Regions from separate parts of the Cryptocyanus atlanticus LEGE 06306 genome, predicted to be linked through region 2. Evidence: predicted binding sites of a transcription regulator. Region 2 holds the regulator's gene; each other region holds the start of a gene.
What was found. Region 2 encodes NtcA, which controls nitrogen genes in cyanobacteria. Its sites were predicted from a motif close to GTANCNNNNGNTAC; they were not measured.
Positions count from the first base shown of each region.

Region 1: a site for NtcA is predicted at 1,862-1,875, ahead of cynS (cyanase). Genes of this name have one in related genera too.
Region 3: a site for NtcA is predicted at 1,710-1,723, ahead of ACWJI7_RS06480 (MSMEG_0569 family flavin-dependent oxidoreductase). Genes of this name have one in related genera too.

Region 1 covers NZ_JBSJOZ010000002.1:17,662-20,932, reverse strand. The annotation lists gene ACWJI7_RS02850 (formate/nitrite transporter family protein) at 341-1,222, shown strand; gene cynS (cyanase) at 1,361-1,804, opposite strand; gene ACWJI7_RS02840 (alkene reductase) at 1,935-3,017, opposite strand; gene ACWJI7_RS02835 (rubrerythrin family protein) at 3,024-3,271, opposite strand, start outside.
Region 2 covers NZ_JBSJOZ010000007.1:67,178-70,448, forward strand. The annotation lists gene ACWJI7_RS09215 (RuvC family protein) at 1-231, opposite strand, end outside; gene ACWJI7_RS09220 (DUF3084 domain-containing protein) at 228-1,469, opposite strand; gene ntcA (global nitrogen regulator NtcA) at 1,529-2,254, opposite strand; gene ACWJI7_RS09230 (cob(I)yrinic acid a,c-diamide adenosyltransferase) at 2,460-3,044, shown strand; gene dcd (dCTP deaminase) at 3,044-3,271, shown strand, end outside.
Region 3 covers NZ_JBSJOZ010000004.1:167,188-170,458, reverse strand. The annotation lists gene ACWJI7_RS06485 (fatty acid desaturase) at 1-296, opposite strand, end outside; gene ACWJI7_RS06480 (MSMEG_0569 family flavin-dependent oxidoreductase) at 317-1,633, opposite strand; gene ACWJI7_RS06475 (MSMEG_0572/Sll0783 family nitrogen starvation response protein) at 1,833-2,315, shown strand; gene ACWJI7_RS06470 (Nit6803 family nitrilase) at 2,318-3,271, shown strand, end outside.

The DNA of each region.
Region 1 (3,271 bases), on a different contig from region 2:
AATGAAGCAATGCATGCGTGCTGTTGTTCTGAAGCGCTGCAAAATTATTGCGATCCGATGGTTTCACTCCGTGATGCCCATTCTGTGAACAGCCCCATGGCTTGATTCGCCTCAAGCCAAGATTGCTTCCTTGTGCAATCTCTTCCCTCCAGGGAAGGGCTGTCTGCCGACTGGCTGCGTCAGTGTCGCCGGTTTTCACTCCGTCCTACGACGGGGGCCAGGAATCCTTTTATCTGTCAGCGATCCAGTGTCCTGGACAAGACTTCACCTGAGCCATTGCGGCAATCCTCACATCTGCCGATCTCAAGCCCATCCACCCACACCCACCTACCAATCATCCATGGATTACGTCGTACCGAACGAACTCGTCGATGGCATGATTGCGGCGGGCGGGAAGAAATCCGGCGTCAGCATCAAGAATCTGCTGCTGCGTGGCTTCTACTCCGGCTCCGCCCTGGGCCTGGCCCTGTGCCTCGCCCTCACCATCATGGTTCATTCCGGGATTCCCTGGATCGGTTCCCTCATCTTTCCATTTGGATTCGCAAGCATCGTGCTGTTTGGCATGGAGCTGGTCACCGGCAACTTTGCCCTTCTTCCCATGGCGGTCTGGGCCGGGAAGACGACATGGAGCAAAACCTTCCGCAACTGGATCTGGGTCTGGATCGGTAACTTCCTCGGGACGGGCCTGGTCGGCATTCTGTTTGCCATCAGCCTGACCAGCGGTGGCACAGCAGACCTGGCCACCGGTTCAGGCGATTGGGTCGCCGTTGCCAACAAGATCATTGGCCTGAACAAAGCCAATGTGATCGTGAAGTATCAGTCGCTTGGAGCCATGGGCTTCTTTCTGGCGTTTATTCGCGGCCTCATCGCCAATTGGCTGGTCTGTCTAGGTGTCACTCTGGCCCTGGTCAGCAAGAGTGTTCCCGGAAAGATTCTTGCCTGCTGGCTGCCCATCACCGCTTTCCAGGCCCTCGGCATGGAGCACATCGTAGTCAATATGTTTTTGCACACCACCGACCCCCTGCTCGGCTCCGGCGTGAGCCTGGGACAGATCGCCTTCTGGAATTACCTTCCCGTGACGCTCGGCAACATTGTCGGCGGAATGGTGTTCATCGGCATGCTCTTCTACAGCACCCACCGTTCACCGATCAGCAATGTGCTACCTCCCCAGCATGACGACAAACTGGAGAGGGAGCTGGCCGCCGAACTTGGGGCCCGCTGAACGGGCTTCCCTCCTCCGGCAGTCCGTTCCCCATTCGGGACATGCCTGCGCCTACCCCCGGAGCAGGCATCACTCCACGCAGGAACGCCGGGCAGCCGCGCTGCCCGGCCCCAAGTGGGCCAGGCGGTGATCAACCCCCTACCACTTCCTGTAGGGCAACAATTTTCCTGACATGGTGATCCGCACCCGATCCCCGGCAGGATTCTCCTCTTGATCCACTTCAAGCGTGAAGTCGATGGCGCTCATAATGCCATCTCCATATTTCTCCTGGATCACATCTTTGAGAGGCATCTCATACACCTGCATAATTTCATAAAAGCGATAGATCGGCGGGTCGGTAGGGATCACTGGATCGAGTGATCCCTTGGTGGGATACTCCTGGATGGCCGCTGATGTGGCCGCATCCAGCTCAAGAATTTCGGCCAGTTGAGCTGCCTCCTCAGGCGAAGCTGATGCCTGCCCATGGAAGAGAGACGCAATCCAGACTTCATCACGTCCGATGGCCTGCTTGAGCTGGGCAAAACTCAAACCCTTGGCCTTTTTTGCCGCCATCAGCAGGGCAGATGATCGGGAAGCTGACATCTGGAACACAGGCGTAAAGATGACGCTTCAGTGTTGATGATCGAGGTCCAGCCGTGTGGAGCAACAGCTACGGAGTCACCGCTACGTCTGCATCGAACCTCCCGGCTCGGACGGGGCTGGCAGGGAGCCCTCAGATCGGCCTCGAGCTACCGTTCAGGCTGGGGTAGTCGGTGTAGCCGGCCGGTCCAGGCGTGTAGAACGTGGCGGGATCAGGGCTGTTGAGCGGAGCCCCCAGTTTCAGGCGCTCGGGCAGATCGGGGTTGGCCAGGAAGGCGGTGCCGAAGGCCACCGCGTCGAGGCCACCGGAGGCGATGGCCGCCTGGGCTTCGCGGCCGTCATATCCCATGTTGGCGATCAGGATCCCACCGAACCGCTGCCGGATCGGGGTGAGCAGATCGCCCTGCTGGTGGCCGAGTAGGTCGCCGCGCATCACATGGAGATAGGCGAGACCGGCGCCATCAAGCCGTTCCGCCAGCCAGCCGCTCAGACCCACGGGGTCGCTGTCGACCATGGCGTTGTAGCCGTTCAAGGGCGAGAGGCGCAGCCCCACGAGCTCCGCTTCCGCTCGTGCCGCCGCGATCACCTCCAGCAGCAGGCGGGCCCGGTTCTCGCGGGGGCCTCCATAGGGGCCCGCCCGGCGGTTGCTGCCATCGCGAAGAAACGAATCGAGCAGATAGCCGTTGGCGCCGTGCACCTCGACGCCATCGAAACCGGCGGCCATGGCGTGACGGGTGGCCTGCCGGAACCCCTCCACGATGGCGGGCAGTTCGTCGTCGGCCAGTTCCCGCGGCACCACGTAGGGCTTCTTGCCCTCGGGGGTGTGGATCTCATCGCCGCTGATGGCGATCGGGCTGGGGGCCACCGGCTGGAGCCCCCCGTTCAGCAGCGGGTGGCAGGCCCGGCCGCCATGCCAGATCTGCAGCACGATGCGGCCGCCGGCCGCATGCACCGCCTCGGTGGTGAGCCTCCAGCCCGCCACCTGGGCCTCCGAGTAAATGCCGGGCTCCCGGATGAAGGAGGAGTGGCCCTCCATCGCCATGGTGGCCTCGGCGATGATCAGCCCCGCGCTGGCGCGCTGGGCGTAGTACTCCGCCATCAGCGGACCGGGCACGTGGCCCTGCTCAGCCCGCGAGCGGGTGAGCGGGGCCATCAGCACCCGGTTGGGCAGCTCCAGGGAGCCCAGATGGAGCGGTGTGAACAGGTCGGCGGGCATGGCGGATCAGGCGGCGAGCAGCTCGGGTTCGCGGTAGGGCTCGAAGCTGGCCTTGCGGGCGCCGCAGATCGGGCATTCCCAGTCGTCGGGAATGGCTTCGAACGGGGTGCCGGCCACGATGCCCGAATCGGGATCCCCCACGGCGGGGTCGTAGATCATCGAGCACACCTTGCAGATCCACAGGCCGGCCACGGGCGTGGCGGCCTGGCCGGCCGTTCCCTGCCCTTCCAGGGCCCGCAGGGCGACGCCGTAAC
Region 2 (3,271 bases):
GGCCAGGGGGGTGAGTCGCCGGTGCCAGGCGCCGCTGCCGGTGCCGTTGCCGAGCACCACGGCGACCACCGCGCCCTCCTCCAGCCAGGAGCGGAGCCGTGTCCAGGTCGCCTCCGGCGGCAGGATCAGCGCCTCGCCGATCCGGCGGCGCTCCGGATCACTGCGCACCAGCCCGCACTTGCAGCGTCCGGGATCGAGACCGGCCAGGGCTCCGCCGTTCGGCAGGGTCATGGCAGGCGGCCCCTGGACGGAGGCCCGGCCCGCCCGGTCGAGGCCTCCACCGGCTGCAGGGTCAGCACGATCGGGTCGGCGGTGTCGGCATTCCGGCTGGCGATGGCCTCCAGCGTCACCGGCTGCCCGAGGGGGCGTTCGGTGAGTTCCTGCCCGAGGCGATTGAAGGTGGCGGCGTCGAACTGAACCCCATCGGCGATGGATCCCTGGCGCTGGGCCTTGGCGAAGGACGCCGCCAGCAGCAGGTTGAGGCGGCTGCGCACCTGCACGACCGACCGTTCGTCGGGCTCGAGCACAGTGGAGGCCATCAGTTCCCCCTGGCGGATCACCTGGCGGTTCGGCCGCAGGTCGGGGAAGCCCAGCACCTGCTGTTCCCCGCGCACCACGTTGGCGGCGGAGAGAATGCTCACCACCCAGGAGCCTCCCTTGCCGATCAGGCTTTCGAGCTTGGCGATGTCCTGACGCGAGACAAGCAGGATCTGGCGGTTCGGGGTCTCCTCGGGGAGCACCCGCTGAAAGGCGCTCAGGTTGGCCTGACGCAGCAGGGCATCGATGACCGCCTTGGCCTCGGCTGGATTCTTCAAGGCCACCTTGGCGGTGGCCAGTGGCTGACCGCTGCTGATCACCACGTCGCCGCGGCGCAGGGCGATCAGCTTCTCCTCGAGGCCCTGCAGTTCCTGCTCCCCGGCCGCGATCTGCTGCTTCACCCGGGCCAGCTCGGCCTCGGTGCGGCGGATGTCCTGATCCTTGCTGGCAATGTCCCGGCTGAGCTGCGTCCGCTGCAGCAGCAGCTGCTCTCGCTGGTTCTGCAATGGCCGCAGCTCCGCCCGCAGGCGCCTGGCCTGCAGTTCCACGGCGGTGAGCTGGCGGCGGGATTCCTGCCGTTCCCGCTCGGCCCGGCGCAGCCCCTGCTCGGCCCGCCGCTGCTCCTGTCGGCTGCGCTTGAGGGCGTTTTCGCTGCGGCCCAGGCTGGAGCGGCTGTCCCGCAGCTTCTCCTGGAGGCTGTCGAGCTCGAAGAGGCCCACCCGCAGCCGTTCACTCACCGCCAGCATCAGCCCCAGGGAGACGGCGCTGATCAGGCTGCCGGTGAGCACCGTGATCAGCACCGCCGTGTTGCGGGGGCGCAGGTTGAAGAGGCTCAGCCGGGCCTTGCCGACACGGCTGCCCAGGCGATCCCCGAGGGTGGCGAGCACCCCACCGAGCACCAGCAGGGCGAGGATGAGCAGCCAGGCGGACACGGCGCAGGGCGGAGAGCTTCAGTATCGGTGTCTCGTCGCCCCGGGGCCGGTGGCCCTGGTCAGCTGAACCGCTTGGCCAGGGCCACCGGATCGAACACCGTGATCTTCTTGCGGTCGATCTGCACCAGCCCCGCCTGGCGCAGATCGCCCAGCAGCCGGGTAATCGTGACCCGGGTGGAGCCGATCGCCTCGGCGATCGCCTGGTGGGAAAGGCGCAGGTCGATCGTGATGCCATCGGAGCTGGGCACGCCGAAGTCCCGGCAGAGCACCAGCAGGAAGCTCACCAGCCGGGAGGACATGTCCCGGTGGGTGAGGGTTTCGATCATCGTTTCGGTCTGGAGGATGCGGGAGGAGAGTCCCTGCAGCAGCAACAGCCCGACGCTCGGATCCTGTTCGATCGCCCGTTTCACCGAGGCGGCCGGCGCGGCCACCAGTTCAACCCGGGTGAAGGCGACGGCGTGATAGAAGCGGTCGGAGCGCTGGCCAGTGAGCAGGGAGAGCACACCGAACAGGCTGTTCTCCCGCAGCAGCGCCACGGTGATCTCCTCCCCCGACTCATAGACGCGCGAGAGCCGCACCGCGCCGCGGCGCAGCAGATAGACCCGCTCGGCAGGGTCTCCCGGGAAGAAGATGGTCTTGCCACGCTCAACCGTCTCGATGGAGCAGCCGGTGAGGCCGCGCATCACTTCCAGCAAGGTGGCCGAACCGTTGCCAGCGGTGGTGAGGCCGGCCTGGGGGGGCGGAGTGGTGCTGGTGCGGCTGAATCCGCGCATGGCGCCGACCATTGGGGCGGAAGAGCTGTGGTTGGAAGCTACGGATCGGCACCGGTGTGGCGTGTAGCGAAAGACACACTCGCTGTTCATCCGAGCCCGGCTGGCCTGGGAGCCCCCCCTGGGGGTGGTACGGATGTTTGCGCTAGGGATGGTGCCATTCCCTTGTGAAGCGGCCCGTCACCGCTACATTCAGCATCGCGTCTCCGATGGGGTGTTGATGACGGTCAGCCTGATCAGCCCACCCCATGAACCCCGGCATCCCCTGCGGCCCGTTCCCGCGGCCCGTCCGGCGGCGGGCCGGCCGCGGCCGTTGCTGGCGCGGCCCGAGGGGCTGCTGCAGGTGCACACCGCACCGTTCCGAGGCAGTTTCGACGGGGTGTTCAGCCAGGCCCTGCGCAGCGCCGGCCTGGGCAGCCGCGTGCTGATCAGCCAGTTCCTCAAGGGGGGCGTGGATCAGGGCCCCGGCCAGGCGCTCCGGCTGTGCGGCCGTCTGCAGTGGCTGCGTCCGGCCGTTCCCGCCTGCCTGAGCGAACCCTCCAGCGACCTCCCCGCCGAGGTGGGGGCGGCCGTTCAGCAGGTGTGGGCCTTCAGCCGGGAGCAGCTGCTCGCGGCCACCATCGACCTGCTGGTGCTGGATGAGCTGGGTCTGGCGATCGAGCTCGGCTTCCTGGCTGCGCCGGAGGTGGTGGCCACCCTGGAGCAGCGGCCGGCCCATCTCGATGTGATCCTCACCGGGCCGGTGATGCCGCAGGACCTGCTGGCCATGGCGGATCAGGTCACCCAGCTGCGGAGGGGCGGCTGATGCTCAAGAACGACCGCTGGATCCACGCCCAGGCCGCCGGCGGGATGCTGGAGCCCTTCCAGGCCGGCCTGGTGCGTCACCTCGATCCCGATAACCGGGCCGCGCCGGTGCTGAGCTACGGCTGCTCCTCCTACGGCTACGACCTGCGGTTGTCGCCGCAGGAATTCCTGATCTTCCGCCATGTGCCCGGCACGGTGATGAACCCGAAACGGTTCAACCCGGCCAAC
Region 3 (3,271 bases), on a different contig from region 2:
CTCAGCACGCCGGCCCACCAGGCCACCGCGTCGTTGACGGGGCGGCTGGAGAAGGCGGTGCGGTGCCCGCATTCGTGCATGGCGCAGAAGGCGAAGGCGAGGCCCCAGCCGCAGAGCAGCAGGGCCGGCAGCCGCACAAGCAGGCTGAGCCGCTCATCGCCCCAGGCCCAGCCCGTGGCCAGGATCAGGGCGGCATGGCCGAGCGTCTGCCGCCAGCCCGCCCGATCGCAACGGGCATTGAGCCGGCGCAGGGGGTCGGAGGGGATCAGGGCGCCGTTGGCGTTGGGTGCATCCACCGCCGGAGGGTCCACAGCCGTCATGAGCCGAGCCATGCGGTGCATTCCAGCTGTTCCGGGCTGCCGTCGCGAGGGCGGAGCCGGCGCAGGATCCGCTCGGCCAGATGGTCGGCGTCGCGGCCGACGCCGCAGAAGCGGCCCGATCCCCAGGTGTGCAGCCAGGGCAGACCGATGAAGTACAGCCCGGCCGCCTGGGTCACGCCCCGCTGGTGCACCGGTTCGCCGCCGCCATCGAACACCGGCACCTCCACCCAGCTGAAATCGGAGCGGTAGCCCGTGCACCAGATCACGGCCGCCAGCGGCTCCTGCAGCAGATCCAGGCGGCTGCCGGCTGGGTCCGGCGCCGGGCGCCAGCAGGGCTCGTAGGGCGGTTCGGCCGGCGCCTCCAGGCCGTTGGCCCCGATGTGGGCGTCGATGCCGGCGCGGATGCGGTGGTAGACGGCATCGGCGCGATCGAGGTTGGTGGCCAGGTTGGCGTCGAAGCTCAGGCCCGTGGCGGTGATCCCCTCCAGGCGGCCGTGCAGGACCATGCCCTCGCTGGCCCGCTGGCGCAGGTCGATCTCCCGGCCGCCGTCGCGGCCCGTGAGGTAGTGGTTGGTCTTGTGGCGAACAGCGCGGGGATCGTCGTGGGCCTCGATCGGGGTGTCGTAGACCCCCATCCGCTCCAGCCACTCCACCACGTCGCGGCCGCGGTAGCGGCGGGGTGAGCGCGGCGCCGAACCCACGCTCAGATGCACGTGGCGGCCGGCCAGGAAGAGGTCCTCGGCGATCTGGCAGCCCGACTGGCCGCTGCCGACCACCAGGACCGGCCCCACCGGCAGCTGATCGGGGCGGCGGTAGTCGCGCGCATCAAGCTGCAGCACGCTGGCGGGCAGCCGCTCGGCCAGCGGGTGCCGGCGCGGACGGTGGTAGGCGCCGGTGGCGATCACCACCTGCCCGGCCTCCAGCACGCCGCCGCTGGTGAGCAGCCGGTAGCCGCTGCCGCTGCACTGCAGCCGCTCCACACTCACCCCTTCCCGCACATCGACCGCGCTGCGCTCGGCGAAGCGGCGCAGGTAGGCCACGATCGCTTCACGGCCCATGAAGCCGTCGGGGTCGTCCCCGTCGTAGGGGAAGCCGGGCAGGCGGCACTGCCAGTTGGGGGTGACCAGGCAGAAGGAATCCCAGCGCTGCTGCTCCCAGGCGTGGCCCAGCCGGTGCCGTTCCAGCACCAGGGCGTCGAGGCCCCGCTGCCGCAGACAGGTGGCCACCGCCAGCCCCGCCTGGCCGCCGCCGATCACCACCACCGGCGCGGTGGCTGCAGCGGCGGACGACGGGACGGAGGACCCCACGGGCAGGCGGCGAAGGGGCGGGGCGGCGGCAGGCTCCACGGCCAGCGGGATTCATCGTGGGCCGTGGAGCAGGGCGCCAGCGGTAGCAAGCAAGACCAAACCCTGCTGAGGGGCCAGTCGCCCCGGTTTAGTGGTGGCTGATACACAAGTTCATACTGGCCTGGTGCATGGTCGAGCCCTGGTTTCCCCTACGACTTGCTGACTCATGCCCGAGGTCACCCACCCCGCCCATCAAACCGGGGATTTCCTCGTCGACTACGAGGAGAAAGTGTTCCCGGACGTGAAGGCCGAGCCGGGCGAGAAGGCGCTCGTGACCTTCCACACCGTGGCCTTCGAGGGTTCCATCGGCCTGGTGAACCTGCTCCAGGCCAGCCGCCTGATCAACAAGGGCTTCGAGACCTCGATCCTGCTCTACGGCCCCGGCGTCACCCTCGGATTGCAGCGGGGCTTCCCGAAACTGGGGGATGCCGCCTTCGACGGCCACCTGAATTTCGGCGCCCGCATCCAGAAGTTCATGGACCAGGGTGGCAAGGTGTACGCCTGCCGCTTCGCCCTGCAGGCCCTCTACGGCCACGGCGAAGGCGCCCTGATCCCGGGCATCACGCCGGTGAACCCTCTCGATGTGCTCGACATCGTGCTGCTGCACCGCAAGGAGGGCGCCTTCATCCTCGACACCTGGACGCTCTGATGATGCACGGCCCGATCATCGTGGCCGCCGCCCAGATCCGTCCGGTGCTTTACAGCCTGGACGGGTCGGTGGAGCGCGTGCTGGCGGCGATGGCCGAGGCGGCCGGCCAGGGGGTGCAGCTGATCGTGTTCCCCGAAACCTTCCTGCCCTACTACCCCTACTTCTCCTTCGTGGAGCCTCCGGCCCTGATGGGCCGCTCGCACCTGTTGCTCTATGAGCAGGCGGTGACGGTGCCGGGCCCGGCCCTCGCCCGCATCGCCGCCGCCGCCCGCGAGCACGGCCTGCACGTGCTGCTGGGCATCAACGAACGGGATGGCGGCAGCCTCTACAACGCCCAGCTGCTGATCGACTCCAGCGGCGAGCTGGTGCTCAAGCGCCGCAAGATCACCCCCACGTATCACGAGCGGATGGTGTGGGGCCAGGGCGATGGCGCCGGTCTCACGGTGGTGCCCACGACCCTGGGCCGGATCGGCGCCCTGGCCTGCTGGGAGCACTACAACCCCCTGGCCCGCTTCAGCCTGATGACCCAGGGCGAGGAGATCCACTGCGCCCAGTTTCCCGGCTCCCTGGTGGGCCCGATCTTCAGCGAGCAGACGGCCGTCACCCTGCGCCACCACGCCCTGGAGGCGGGCTGCTTCGTGATCAGTTCCACGGCCTGGCTCGATCCCGCCGATGGGGAGCGGATCACCCCCGACCCGGCGCTGCAGAAGGCCTGCCAGGGGGGCTGCCACACCGCCGTGATCAGCCCCGAGGGCCGCTACCTGGCCGGCCCGCTGCCGGAGGGCGAAGGCCTGGCGATCGCCGAACTCGACCCGGCCCTGATCACCAAACGCAAACGGATGATGGACAGCGTGGGCCACTACAGCCGCCCGGATCTGCTCGGACTGCGCCTCGATCGCACAACGGCCCGCCAGGTGGAGGAGAGCGGTGGTGCCGTGGCGTTCTCGGTCAGCGCC